DNA from 2 places in the Cutibacterium equinum genome. Region 1 is predicted to be linked to the other one. Evidence: riboswitches for the same ligand, from Rfam matches in the RefSeq annotation. Region 1 holds a riboswitch; the other holds the start of a gene.
The links. Region 1 has a riboswitch for cobalamin ahead of O6R08_RS09785 (ribonucleoside-diphosphate reductase subunit alpha). Riboswitches for the same ligand answer to the same signal wherever they lie in the genome.
Positions count from the first base shown of each region.

Region 2: it holds a riboswitch for cobalamin, as region 1 does, so the genes downstream of both, cobO (cob(I)yrinic acid a,c-diamide adenosyltransferase) here and O6R08_RS09785 (ribonucleoside-diphosphate reductase subunit alpha) in region 1, are expected to answer to the same signal.

Region 1 covers NZ_CP115668.1:2,146,168-2,151,437, reverse strand. Annotated here, with positions in the region: gene O6R08_RS09785 (ribonucleoside-diphosphate reductase subunit alpha) at 1-2,226, opposite strand, end outside; cobalamin riboswitch at 2,339-2,530, opposite strand; gene O6R08_RS09780 (DUF1707 SHOCT-like domain-containing protein) at 2,595-3,218, shown strand; gene O6R08_RS09775 (NADH:flavin oxidoreductase/NADH oxidase) at 3,304-4,404, opposite strand; gene O6R08_RS09770 (YciI family protein) at 4,442-4,720, opposite strand; gene O6R08_RS09765 (MarP family serine protease) at 4,936-5,270, opposite strand, start outside.
Region 2 covers NZ_CP115668.1:422,900-428,169, reverse strand. Annotated here, with positions in the region: gene O6R08_RS01925 (cobyrinate a,c-diamide synthase) at 1-311, opposite strand, end outside; gene cobO (cob(I)yrinic acid a,c-diamide adenosyltransferase) at 311-925, opposite strand; adenosylcobalamin (AdoCbl) riboswitch at 956-1,079, opposite strand; gene cbiT (precorrin-6Y C5,15-methyltransferase (decarboxylating) subunit CbiT) at 1,180-1,776, shown strand; gene O6R08_RS01910 (energy-coupling factor ABC transporter ATP-binding protein) at 1,782-2,615, opposite strand; gene cbiQ (cobalt ECF transporter T component CbiQ) at 2,612-3,457, opposite strand; gene O6R08_RS01900 (energy-coupling factor ABC transporter substrate-binding protein) at 3,454-3,888, opposite strand; gene O6R08_RS01895 (energy-coupling factor ABC transporter permease) at 3,881-4,564, opposite strand; gene O6R08_RS01890 (precorrin-8X methylmutase) at 4,864-5,270, shown strand, end outside.

The DNA.
Region 1 (5,270 bases):
GCTGATGGCCTGGTCCACCCACTTCTGGGCCCGGGCAGCCACGTTGAGGTAGGCCATCGGGTCGAGGGTGGAGGAGGTGCCGTATACACGTCGCAGTGAGGCCGGGATGGCGTCGATCTGACTGGGATCGCCCTGGTGACGCAGCACTTCCTCGCGCACCTTCTCCCACAGCCCGAGCTTCTTGAGGTCGGCCACGAGGTTGGGGTTGACCTCGAGGAACGTCCCGTCCGAGCTCGTTCGGGAGAACACGTGGGACACTTGCGGGTCCAGGCCCGGGGTCGTGCCGGCAACCAGGCCAATCGACGCCGTTGGGGCGATGGCCATGACGGTGGCATTGCGCATCCCTTGGCTCACCTTGGCGCGCAGCCCGTCCCAGTCCATCCGCGTCGTCCGGTCGACGTCAACGGGTATGCCACGGTCATGCTCGAGGACGGTCAGGGTGTCGACCGGGACCATTCCCTTCGACCAGCCGGAGCCCTCGAACATCGGGTACGAGCCACGCTCGACGGCCAGGTCAACAGAGGTGTCGATGGCGTGCCAACTGATGAACTCGATCACCCGGTCGACGATCTCGCAGGCCTCGGGGGAGTCATAGGGCACCCGCACCTGCTCGAGCATGTCCGTCAGCCCCATGACGCCCAGGCCGATGGCCCGGTTCTCCAGATTGGAACGCTCGGCCTGGGGCACCGCCGAGGCAGTGATGTCGACGAGGTTGTCCAGGTGACGTACCGCCAGGCGAGTGGTGGCGGCCAGTTGCTGCCAGTCCATGCGACGTTTCCCCCGCGGACCGACGAGGTGCCCGGCGAGGTTCACCGAAGCCAGATTGCACACCGAGGTGTGGTCGCGATCCTGGGGAAGGCAGATCTCGGTGCACAGATTCGAGGAGTGAATCGTCCCGGTGTTGTTGTTCAACGCACGGGTGTTGACGCTGTCCTTCCATGTCAGCCACGGGTGGGACGTCGTCTGCAGGCTCACCAGGATGGCCCGGAACTGCTCGCGGGCGGTGGTGCGATGGAACCGCGTGATCGCCCCGGCCTCGGCCTGCTCGATGTAGTGGGCGTACCGCTTCGAGAAGGCCGACCCGGTCAGCTCGGTGAGATCGGGGGTCTCGGCGGGGTCGAAGAGGTACCAGTCCTCGTCCTTGGCGACCCGCTTCATGAACTCGTCGGAGATCCACACCGCAGTGTCGGCGTTGCGGGTGCGTCGGTAAGGATCACCGGAGTCGCGCCGCAGATCGAGGAACTGCGGGAAATCCATGTGCCAGTTCTCCATGTAGAAGCACAGCGAGCCGAGTTTCTCCCCGTCCCGCGAGACTGCCTGCAGCGTCGAATCGATGGTGTGCATGACAGGGATCGGCCCAGTCGAGGCGGTGTTGCCGGAGCGAAGCGGTGACCCCTCGCAGCGCAGATCCGACATCGAAACGCCCATGCCGCCGGTGCCCTTGGTGATCCACATGACGTCACGGATCGTCCGAGCGATGTGCTCGAGGTCATCCTCGGTGCGCATGACGAAGCAGGTGGACAGCTGACCAGCCGGGGTTCCCGCGTTGACGAGGGTCGATTCGGCCGCGAGGTGACGCAGGTTGCTCATCGAGTCATACAAGGCCAGCGCCGAGGAGGTCGGATCATCCTCGGTCAGGCTGAGCCCCATCGCCACGCGCATCCAGAAGTACTGAGGCACCTCCAATGCCTGATTGTCGGTGCGCAAGAGGTAACGGTTGACGATGGTGCGCACGGCGGTGAAGTTGAGGAGGTCGTCACGAGTCGGGTCGATGGCGTCCGCCAGGGCGTCAAGGTCAAAGACCTGGCCCAGACGCTGGTCGAGGTGACCGCCGGAGACGAGACTGTTGATCGTGCTCGGGAAGCAGAGACGGTGCAGATCGCGCACCCGATCCGGGGCGACGTCACCCACGATGTCATGGGTGTTGCCGAAGACCTCCTTGTACAGCTTCTTGACCGCGATACGGCTTGCGATGGTGTCAAAGGCCGGGTCGTCCTTGGCATTGCCCAGGGCTACCTGAATGACGGCCTCGTCCAGGGCATCGGTGGTGATGCCGTCGAACAGGGTGATCTCCACCTCAGCCTGCAGCAGGGTTGCCCGGGCGACGGCGTCGTCCAGCCCACGGGCTGAATCCATGATGGATGCGGCGACTTCGTTGCCGTCGTAGGGGGCCAGGGATCCGTCGCGTTTGCGGACGCGGATGGTTGAAATGGGGTCGGCGCTCATTGCAATTCCTCCGTGCGATGCCGTAGGCACGCGACCGGGCGGAATGCGGCGGGGACACTGGTCCCCATGAACGCTGCGATACTTCCCGCGAGATCGCGAACCGGGCCCCGCGGTTGCGGGACCACACCTGGCAGGTCTTCGGACTCACGAGCACTTTTTGCCTACTGGCCGTCGCTTCCCATGCCGAAGCACAGTGCGTGATGACGGCGGTCGTTCTCGTACACCGCTGCGGGGCAGCTCCGGATTCTCACCGGATTCCCTCTTGGCCCGTGCGAACACGGGAACCATGTGCACTGGTCACTATATGAACGCTGATCAAGGACAGTCAACGCATGTTGTGGGGAGTCCGACGTTGGTAGGCTTGCGCCATGACGGTCCCGGACGACTGGCGGATTGGTGATGCTGAGCGCGCTCGGGCAACGGACATCCTCGACAATGCGTGGGTCGAGGGAAAGCTCACGCGCGATGAACATGACGAACGCGTCGAGGCTGCTTTGCAGGCCCGCACCTATGGCGATCTGGGCGGGTTGCTCTCTGACCTGGGCGCGACGGTCGAGAACATTGCCCTGCCCGCTGTGGGCCATCAGGGAGACCCCGTGCGCGTCGCTCCCGGCCCGGATACCGACCGCATGATCTGCATCATGAGCGACACGGTCTGGGCCTCTGGACGAACGATGGCCAAGCACACCAACGTCATCGGCATCATGGGGGATCCGTGCTTCGACCTGACGTCCATGTCGTGGGCAAGTCGTCACATCACCATCGATCTGACGATCTTCATGTGCGACGCGACTCTCCTGGTACCCGACGGGGTGCGCATCGAGGACTCGATGTCGCACGTTCTCGGAGAAGTCAAGGTCCTCGGACTCTCCCAGCCAGGCCCCGATGCCCCGGTCCTCACCTTGAGCGGGACGAACATCCTCAGTGACGTCGTCATCTTCGGCCCTGGATCCAAGAAGTTCGCAAAGCACAAAAAGAGATGGAATCGCTGACGTTCGTCGGCCCGGTCCGCTCACAAGGGTCATTCCAAGGGGGACAGGGCCGTCACCGTGACAATCCATTGCTTGTTGACGAGGATCAGCGCCAGGCTCCTCGGAACCTCGCCGGATGCCACGGGGCGTCCTCGTTGGGAACACCCAGCTCGTGAGCGGCGCGCAACGGCCAATTGGTGTCACGCAGGGCTGCTCGACCGACCATGACGGCGTCGGCGCTGCCGTCTTCGACCAGCTTCTCGGCCAGCTCTGCGGTCCAGATCATGCCGACGGTGGCGGTGGGAATCCCTGCCTCGGCGCGTATCCGTGCCGCCAGATCAGCCTGGTAGGCCGGGGCGACGGGGATGGGTGCCGATGAGTTACCACCCGAGGAAGCGTCCAGCAGGTCGACGCCGGCCTCGGCAAAACGACGCGACAATTCGACGGAGTCCTCGACCTGCCAGCCGTCGTCTCGCCAGTCAGTGACCGACAGGCGCGCCAGCAGGGGCATGTCGTCGGGGATGGCGCCGCGTACAACCCGCGCGACCTCCAAAGGCAGACGGACACGTCCGTCGAAGTCACCTCCCCAGCCGTCGGTGCGGGTGTTGGACAGCGGTGAGTAGAACTGGTGCAGCAGGTAACCGTGGGCGCTGTGAATCTCGACGGCGTCGAACCCGGCTTCCACGGCTCGCGCTGCAGCGGTGCGGAAGTCGTCGATGACCTTCGCGATGCCGTCCTCGTCCAGGGCTGCCACGGGCAGGCCGACGTACTGCTTTCCGTCAGCCGGTGCGTCAGTCGGGCCGACCGGAATCCAGCCGCCCCGTTCGGGAGGCACCACAGCACCGTGGAATCCTGGCCACCACTTCTCGGTGGAAGCCTTACGGCCAGCGTGGCCCAACTGCACGGCGATCGTGCCGCCCAGTTGGTGAACAGCATCGGTGACGGTGCGCCACGCCGCTATCTGGTTGTCATTCCACAACCCGGTGTCATAAGGGCTGATGCGCCCTTCCGGGCTCACTGCGGTGGCCTCGGCGACGATGAGGCCGAAGCCACCCACAGCGAAGGAGCCGTAGTGAACCAGATGCCAGGTGCCCGGGATCCCATCCTGGGACTCCACTGCGTACTGGCACATGGGTGGCAACCAGACTCGGTTGCGCACCGTCAATCCACGAAGGGTGAGGGGCTGGAAGAGCAGCGGTGACGTCATGACTCCATGACATCACGCTGCTCAACCCTCACGGGCCTCACGGATGAAAGTGATAGTTCGGAGTCCACTCGCGCACGGACGTCACCTGGACCGCCGTCTTGGGGTAGGGGTCCGCCTCGAGCAGATGGTCGAGGGCTGCACGGTCAGGGACGGTGTAGATGAGTACCGCTCCGCTGCCGTCGGCCAGTGGGCCAGCGTTGACGAGTTGGCCACGCTCGAGCATCCTGTCAAGGTTCACGAGGTGGGCCGGACGTGCCGCCATGCGCTCTTCGGAATGGGCGGGGTCGTAATGGGTTTCGACGATGAAAACTGCCATGGCCCAATGCTATTGGGGCGTGGGCCAGGACTGAAGGGTCGACAAGGCGCCAGAAATCCACACCCCGGGCGTCACGGCGGGCAATACGCAGCACACCTCACTTGCCGAGGTGGTATCAGGGCTTGTCAGACTGTGATTCAGGGGACGGTGACGGCAAACGTGCGCGGTCTTGCACGGCAGCGGGAACATTGACCGCCCAAGGTTTTGACAACGGTTCAGCCGACGGTGCACCTGCCGGTCGACACCGGGTGGTTGTCGCTGGGCCCAACAGCGCGAATGAACGCGCGGGTCTGGTTGTTCGTCAGCGCGTACCCGGTCTGCGGCTGGCTGGTGGACCTGCCGAAGATCGTGCCGGCGACCTTGCCGTCGGTCGTCAGTAGCGGCCCACCCGAGTTGCCCGGACGCACCGTGGCACGCAGTGAGAGAATCTCGCGCACGACGGTGCCGGTGCCGTAGATGTTCTCGCCGCGGGCCTGGATCGACGGACCCACGGTCGCGGCTCCCAAGGTGTACCCACCATCCAGCGGGAATCCTGCCACGACCGCCGCGT
Region 2 (5,270 bases), 790 kb from region 1:
CCAGTGCCGAGCTGGCCGTCGAACAGCCCCATCACCCCCTCGATGACCGCGACGTCGGCCGGGTCGGGGGTGAGGAAACCGTGGGCCAGCAGCGGAGCCATGAGCTCCTCACCGCACATCACCGAGTCCAGGTTGCGACCCGGACGACCGCTGGCCATCGAGTGGTAACCCGGATCGATGTAGTCCGGGCCGACCTTGAACGGCGCCACCGTACGGCCACTGGCACGCAGGGCTGCCATGAGACCGGTCGCCACGGTCGTCTTGCCACCTCCCGAGGCCGGGGCGGCAATGAGGATTCGGGGAAGATGCATCACCACTCGATTCCTGCCTGGCCGCGCTGTCCGGCGTCGAAGGGGTGGGTGATCTTGGTCATCTCGGTGACGAGGTCAGCGGCCTCGACGAGCGCAGCCGGGGCGTGACGACCCGTGATGACGACGTGCTGGGTTCCAGGGCGATTGACGAGGGTGTCGACGACCTCCTCGACGTCGAGCCATCCCCAGTGGAGCGGATAGGTGAACTCGTCAAGAAGGTAGAAGTCCATGGCCTGGTTCGCCAGCAGTTCGCAGACGTGCCGCCATCCCTCGCGAGCAGCAGCCTCAGGATTCTCTGCGGCGTCGAAGGATCGTGCCCAGGACCATCCGGTCCCCATGACCTCCCACACCACAGGCCCACCAACGCCGGTCTCCTCGTGCAGTTTCCCGAGAGCCTGCAGGGCGTCCTGCTCACCGACATGCCACCGTCCAGATTTCACGAACTGAAACACGCCGACTCGCCATCCCTGGTTCCAGGCGCGCAGGGCGGTACCCATGGCCGCTGTGGTCTTGCCTTTGCCCTCACCGGTATTGACCGCCAAGATCGGCCGCAACCGTCGCTGTCTGGTGGACAGCCCGTCGTCTGGTGTGGCACCACTGCGCGCCTGCGGCATGAACGACCTCCTTGCGGGTCCGCGCCCGTCAGGCCACGGCTTTTCCGTGACCTGACCCGCCGGATCGACCTGGCTTGCGCTGAGGCGCTCACAGTGGCGGGACCGCTTCGGATTCACACCGAATTCCTCCCTGCGAGTCTGCGTCGATTCTGTCACATCTGGGTGGCAGCCCTCACCGCGCCATCGGGTCAGTCGTCAAGGTTCGGGTGCTCCCTACACCCCTTGGTGTCCCCACCACCACCTAGGCTTCCCACATGACCCATGATCCTGACGCCACCCTCCTCGGACGCACGCCTGGCCTCGACGAGAAGCACTTCGCCCATGACGGGCTCATCACCAAACACCCGGTGAGGGCCGTCGCCCTGGCAGCCCTGCGCCCCATGCCGGACCAACTGCTGTGGGACCTGGGCACCGGAGCCGGATCAATCGCGGTGGAATGGTGCCGCACTGATCCGACCTGTCGAGCCGTCGGGGTGGAGCGCAAGGCAGAACGGGCCGCCAATGCCCGCACGAATGCCGCAGAGCTCACGCTGCCGGGCCAGTTCGAGGTCATCGACGCCGACCTGACCCGAGGTCTCCCGGAGGGACTGCCCGACCCGGACGCCATCTTCATCGGCGGCGGCGCGACGGAGACCCTCGTCAACCAGTGTCGGGCCCGTCTGCCCATCGGGGGACGACTCGTCGTCCATGGGGTGACAATGGAGGCCGAGATGCTCGTGGAAGCCTTGCACCGGGATCTGGGCGGTGACCTCATGAGGTTTAGCGTCGAGACCGCCGACAGCATCGGTCGGCTGCGAGGCTGGAAACCCGCCCGCACCGTCGTGGCGTGGACCTGGCAGCGCGCTGAGTGACGGCGTCAGCGCGGAGTGCTCGCAGACCGGTGTGACAACAACTCGACGACCTCGTTCATCGTCCGGGGACGTTCATCCATGCCAAGACGCCGGGCCAACTCGAGGGTCCACGGCAGGTGCAGATGAGCCCTCTCCACGACGGGCACGTCTGCGAGCAATTCGTCGATCGGCCCCTGCCGTACTCCCCCGTCAACGACGATGAGGGCCTCGTCAGCCCAAGCCAGTGCCAGGTCGACGTCGTGGGTGGCCATCGCCACCGTCGTGCCGTGGTCTCGCAGCCGGTCCAGGGCCGCCAGCATCCTGGTGACTCCGACCGGGTCGAGTCCGGCTGTGGGCTCGTCAAGGAGAAGGAGATCCGGGCGCATGGCGACGGCACCGGCGACGGCGATCCTCTTGCGCTCGCCGTAGGAGAGCTGGTGTGTGGCACGTTCGGCAAGATGGCTGGCCCCGAGCAGTTGCAGGGCCTCAGTGACGCGTTCGCGCACCTCGTCCACGTCTAGCCCCATGTTCATCGGGCCGAAGGAGACGTCCTGACTCACGTCAGCGCTGAACAGCTGGTCGTCGGGGTCCTGGAGGACCAGCTGGACCGCCCGGCGGTGCTCACGAAGCTGGCGGCGCCCGTGCCCGAGCACCGTGTCACCCCTCTTGATCTTGCCCTTGATGGGTTTGAGGGAGCCCGACAGGCAGCGCATCAGCGTCGTCTTGCCTGACCCGTTCGCTCCCAGGATTGCCACGCGAACTCCGGCGTGGAAGGAGACGTTGACGTCAGTGAGCACCATGGGCCGGCCAGGGTGGGTGGCGTACAGGTGCTCGGTCGACAGCAGGACCTCGTCACTCATCTGAGCATCCTTCCGGTCGTCGTCCAACTGATCGCCCAGAGGCCAGCGATGACGAGAACAACAATGATCTTGAACCGCGCCGATCCGACGCGTGTGACGGGCAGGGTCACCAAGGCAGACTCAAATCCTCGATTGACCAGGCCGTCGTTGAGGCGATTGGCCCGTGTCCAGGCGCGAATGCCCACCGAACCCAGCAAAGCAGCCGTGTTGTTCATGCGCCGGTTGAACCCGCCGAATCTGCCTGCCGGGGTGTTACCAAGGCGGGCACGCTGAGCTTCACTGGCGCTGACCATGGTGTCGAGCAGCACGAAGATGAGCCGGTAGGTCAGGGATGCGATCTCGAGTAGCGGATCGGGAATGTGGAACTTCCGCAGCCAGGTGAGCAGATCGACCATGGGGGTGGTGACGGCCAGCACCATGACGGTGAGGGTGCCGCAGATACCGTGTTCCATCAAGGACATCGCCTGGGCGGTGGAGACCGGACCGATGCTGAACACCCCGGCGTGCCACCAGACTGTTCCCTCCGGGCTGGAACCCACGCTGATGAGGACCGAAATCGCCCCGATGACGAGGAAGACGATCGGAGCAGCCATGGCTTGCCACAGCACTCTCCTCCGGATGCGTGCCGGGCCAAGGATGACGATCAGGCTGACGATCCCAGCCAGCAGCGACCCGGGCCAGATGCCAGAACCCACCACCGGGCTCACCCACGACGAGGCCTCCATTGGCGGGGTGCACAGAGAGGTGAGGAGGAGGGCCGTCGACAAAGCGACCTTCTCACCGACCGGACGACGCCGCCAGGGAGAGTCCCAGGCGGCGTCGTCGAGAGAGGTGATCGTCATGACTTGGCGGAGGCAGCGGCTTCCGACGAGGTGACGGCGGCCTCGGGCACGTCGTCGACACTGTGCAGGTCGGAGGCGTTCTCGGCCTCCTCACGGCCTTTCTTCCTTCCGGCCATACGACCCAGGGCGTAGCCAGCAACACCGGCACCCAGAGCTGCCTGCATGGCGAACAGACCAGACTCGACCTCACCGGAGTTCGGCTCGAAGACTGGCTTGATCCACTCCTCGGCGCCGGCCTCCTCGGCTGCGGTGGCGGCAGCGTCATCGGTTCCCCCGAATCCCTCGCCGTCATCGGTGGTCTTCTTGGCACCGAGGATCATGCTGGTGACGAACAGGGCAATCAGAAGGACGATGATGACCGGGGTCACCCATGGGCTCTTGCCGGTCAGCGAAGTGTCCTGGCGGGTCTTGGTAACGGTGTTCTCAGGCATGGGCCACCTCCGGGCTGCCAGCGAGGACACCGAGCTGCTGGAGCTGCGGGGCGGCGACCTTGGCAAGGAATCGGAACAGCAGGATTCCGAGCAGCCCCTCAGCGAGAGCCAGCGGGATCTGGGTCCAGGCGAAAATGGTCAGGAACTTGCCGACGGCTCCCCAGAAACCACCGGTCGGATCCGGGAAAGCAAAGGCGAGCTGGAAGCTGGTCACGACATAGGTGACGAAATCGGAGAAGACCATGCACAGGAAAATGGCCAAAGCATCCGGGCCATGACATTTCTTGGTGAGTTTGTAACAGCCGTAGCCGGCCCAGGGTCCGACGATGGCCATCGAGAACGTGTTGGCACCCAGAGTCGACATGCCGCCGTGAGCCAGCAGCAGGGCCTGGAAGATCAACACGATCATCCCCAGGAAGGCCATGACTGGTGGTTTGAACAGAGCTGCACCGACGCCAGTTCCCGTCGGGTGGGAGGACGAGCCGGTAACGCTGGGCAGCTTGATGGCGGAGAGAACGAAGGTGAAGGCGCCGGCAGTGGCGAGCAGGAGCTTGTTCTCCGGGTGCTCCTTGACCTCCTTGACGACTCGGTAGCCGCCGTGAATCACGAATGGCGCAGCAGCTGCGTACCACACTGCGCACTGGGCTGGCGAGAGAATCCCCTCAGCGATATGCATGAGGCGTCATCTCCTTTCTCGGGAATCGCGTCCCGTCCTGGAAAGGCCTGATGTGCGTAGTAGATCTGACTTTCGATCCGCAAAGGGTCGTTCACAGTGGCGCGTCCGTGCCGGCATTTCCCGGCTTCAACCACGCCATCAGGGCGTTGTTGAGTTTTCCAGCAGCCAGTGAAACACAGCCGTTTCGGGGTTGCATCGAAGGTTTGGCTAACCATCGTCACGGGCTCTGTCAGCGGCGTGCGTAGTGTTAGCATCCCGATGAGTCGTCATTACCCCAAGTCATCGTCAGGAGCACAGCTGTGGCCCACGAGTATGTCAATAACGGATCCGACATTTACCGCGAGTCCTTCCGCATCATTCGCTCCGAGGCGAATCTGGATCGCTTCCCAGCCGACGTCGAGGGAGTCGTCGTTCGGATGATCCACGCTGCCGCCGACCCTGCGATCGCTGACGACATCGCCTTCACCCCCGGCGTGGTGACGGCGGCTCGTCAGGCCCTGCACGCGGGGGCACCGATTCTGTGTGATTCCTCCATGACGGCCACCGGAATCATCCGATCCCGTCTCCCCCGCGACAACGAGACGATCTGTTACATCAAGGATCCCCGCCTGGCCAACATCGCCAAGGCCAAGAACATGACGAAGACCTGCGCGGCAGTGGATCTGTGGGCTGAGGAAGGCAAACTCGACGGGGCCATCGTCGCCAT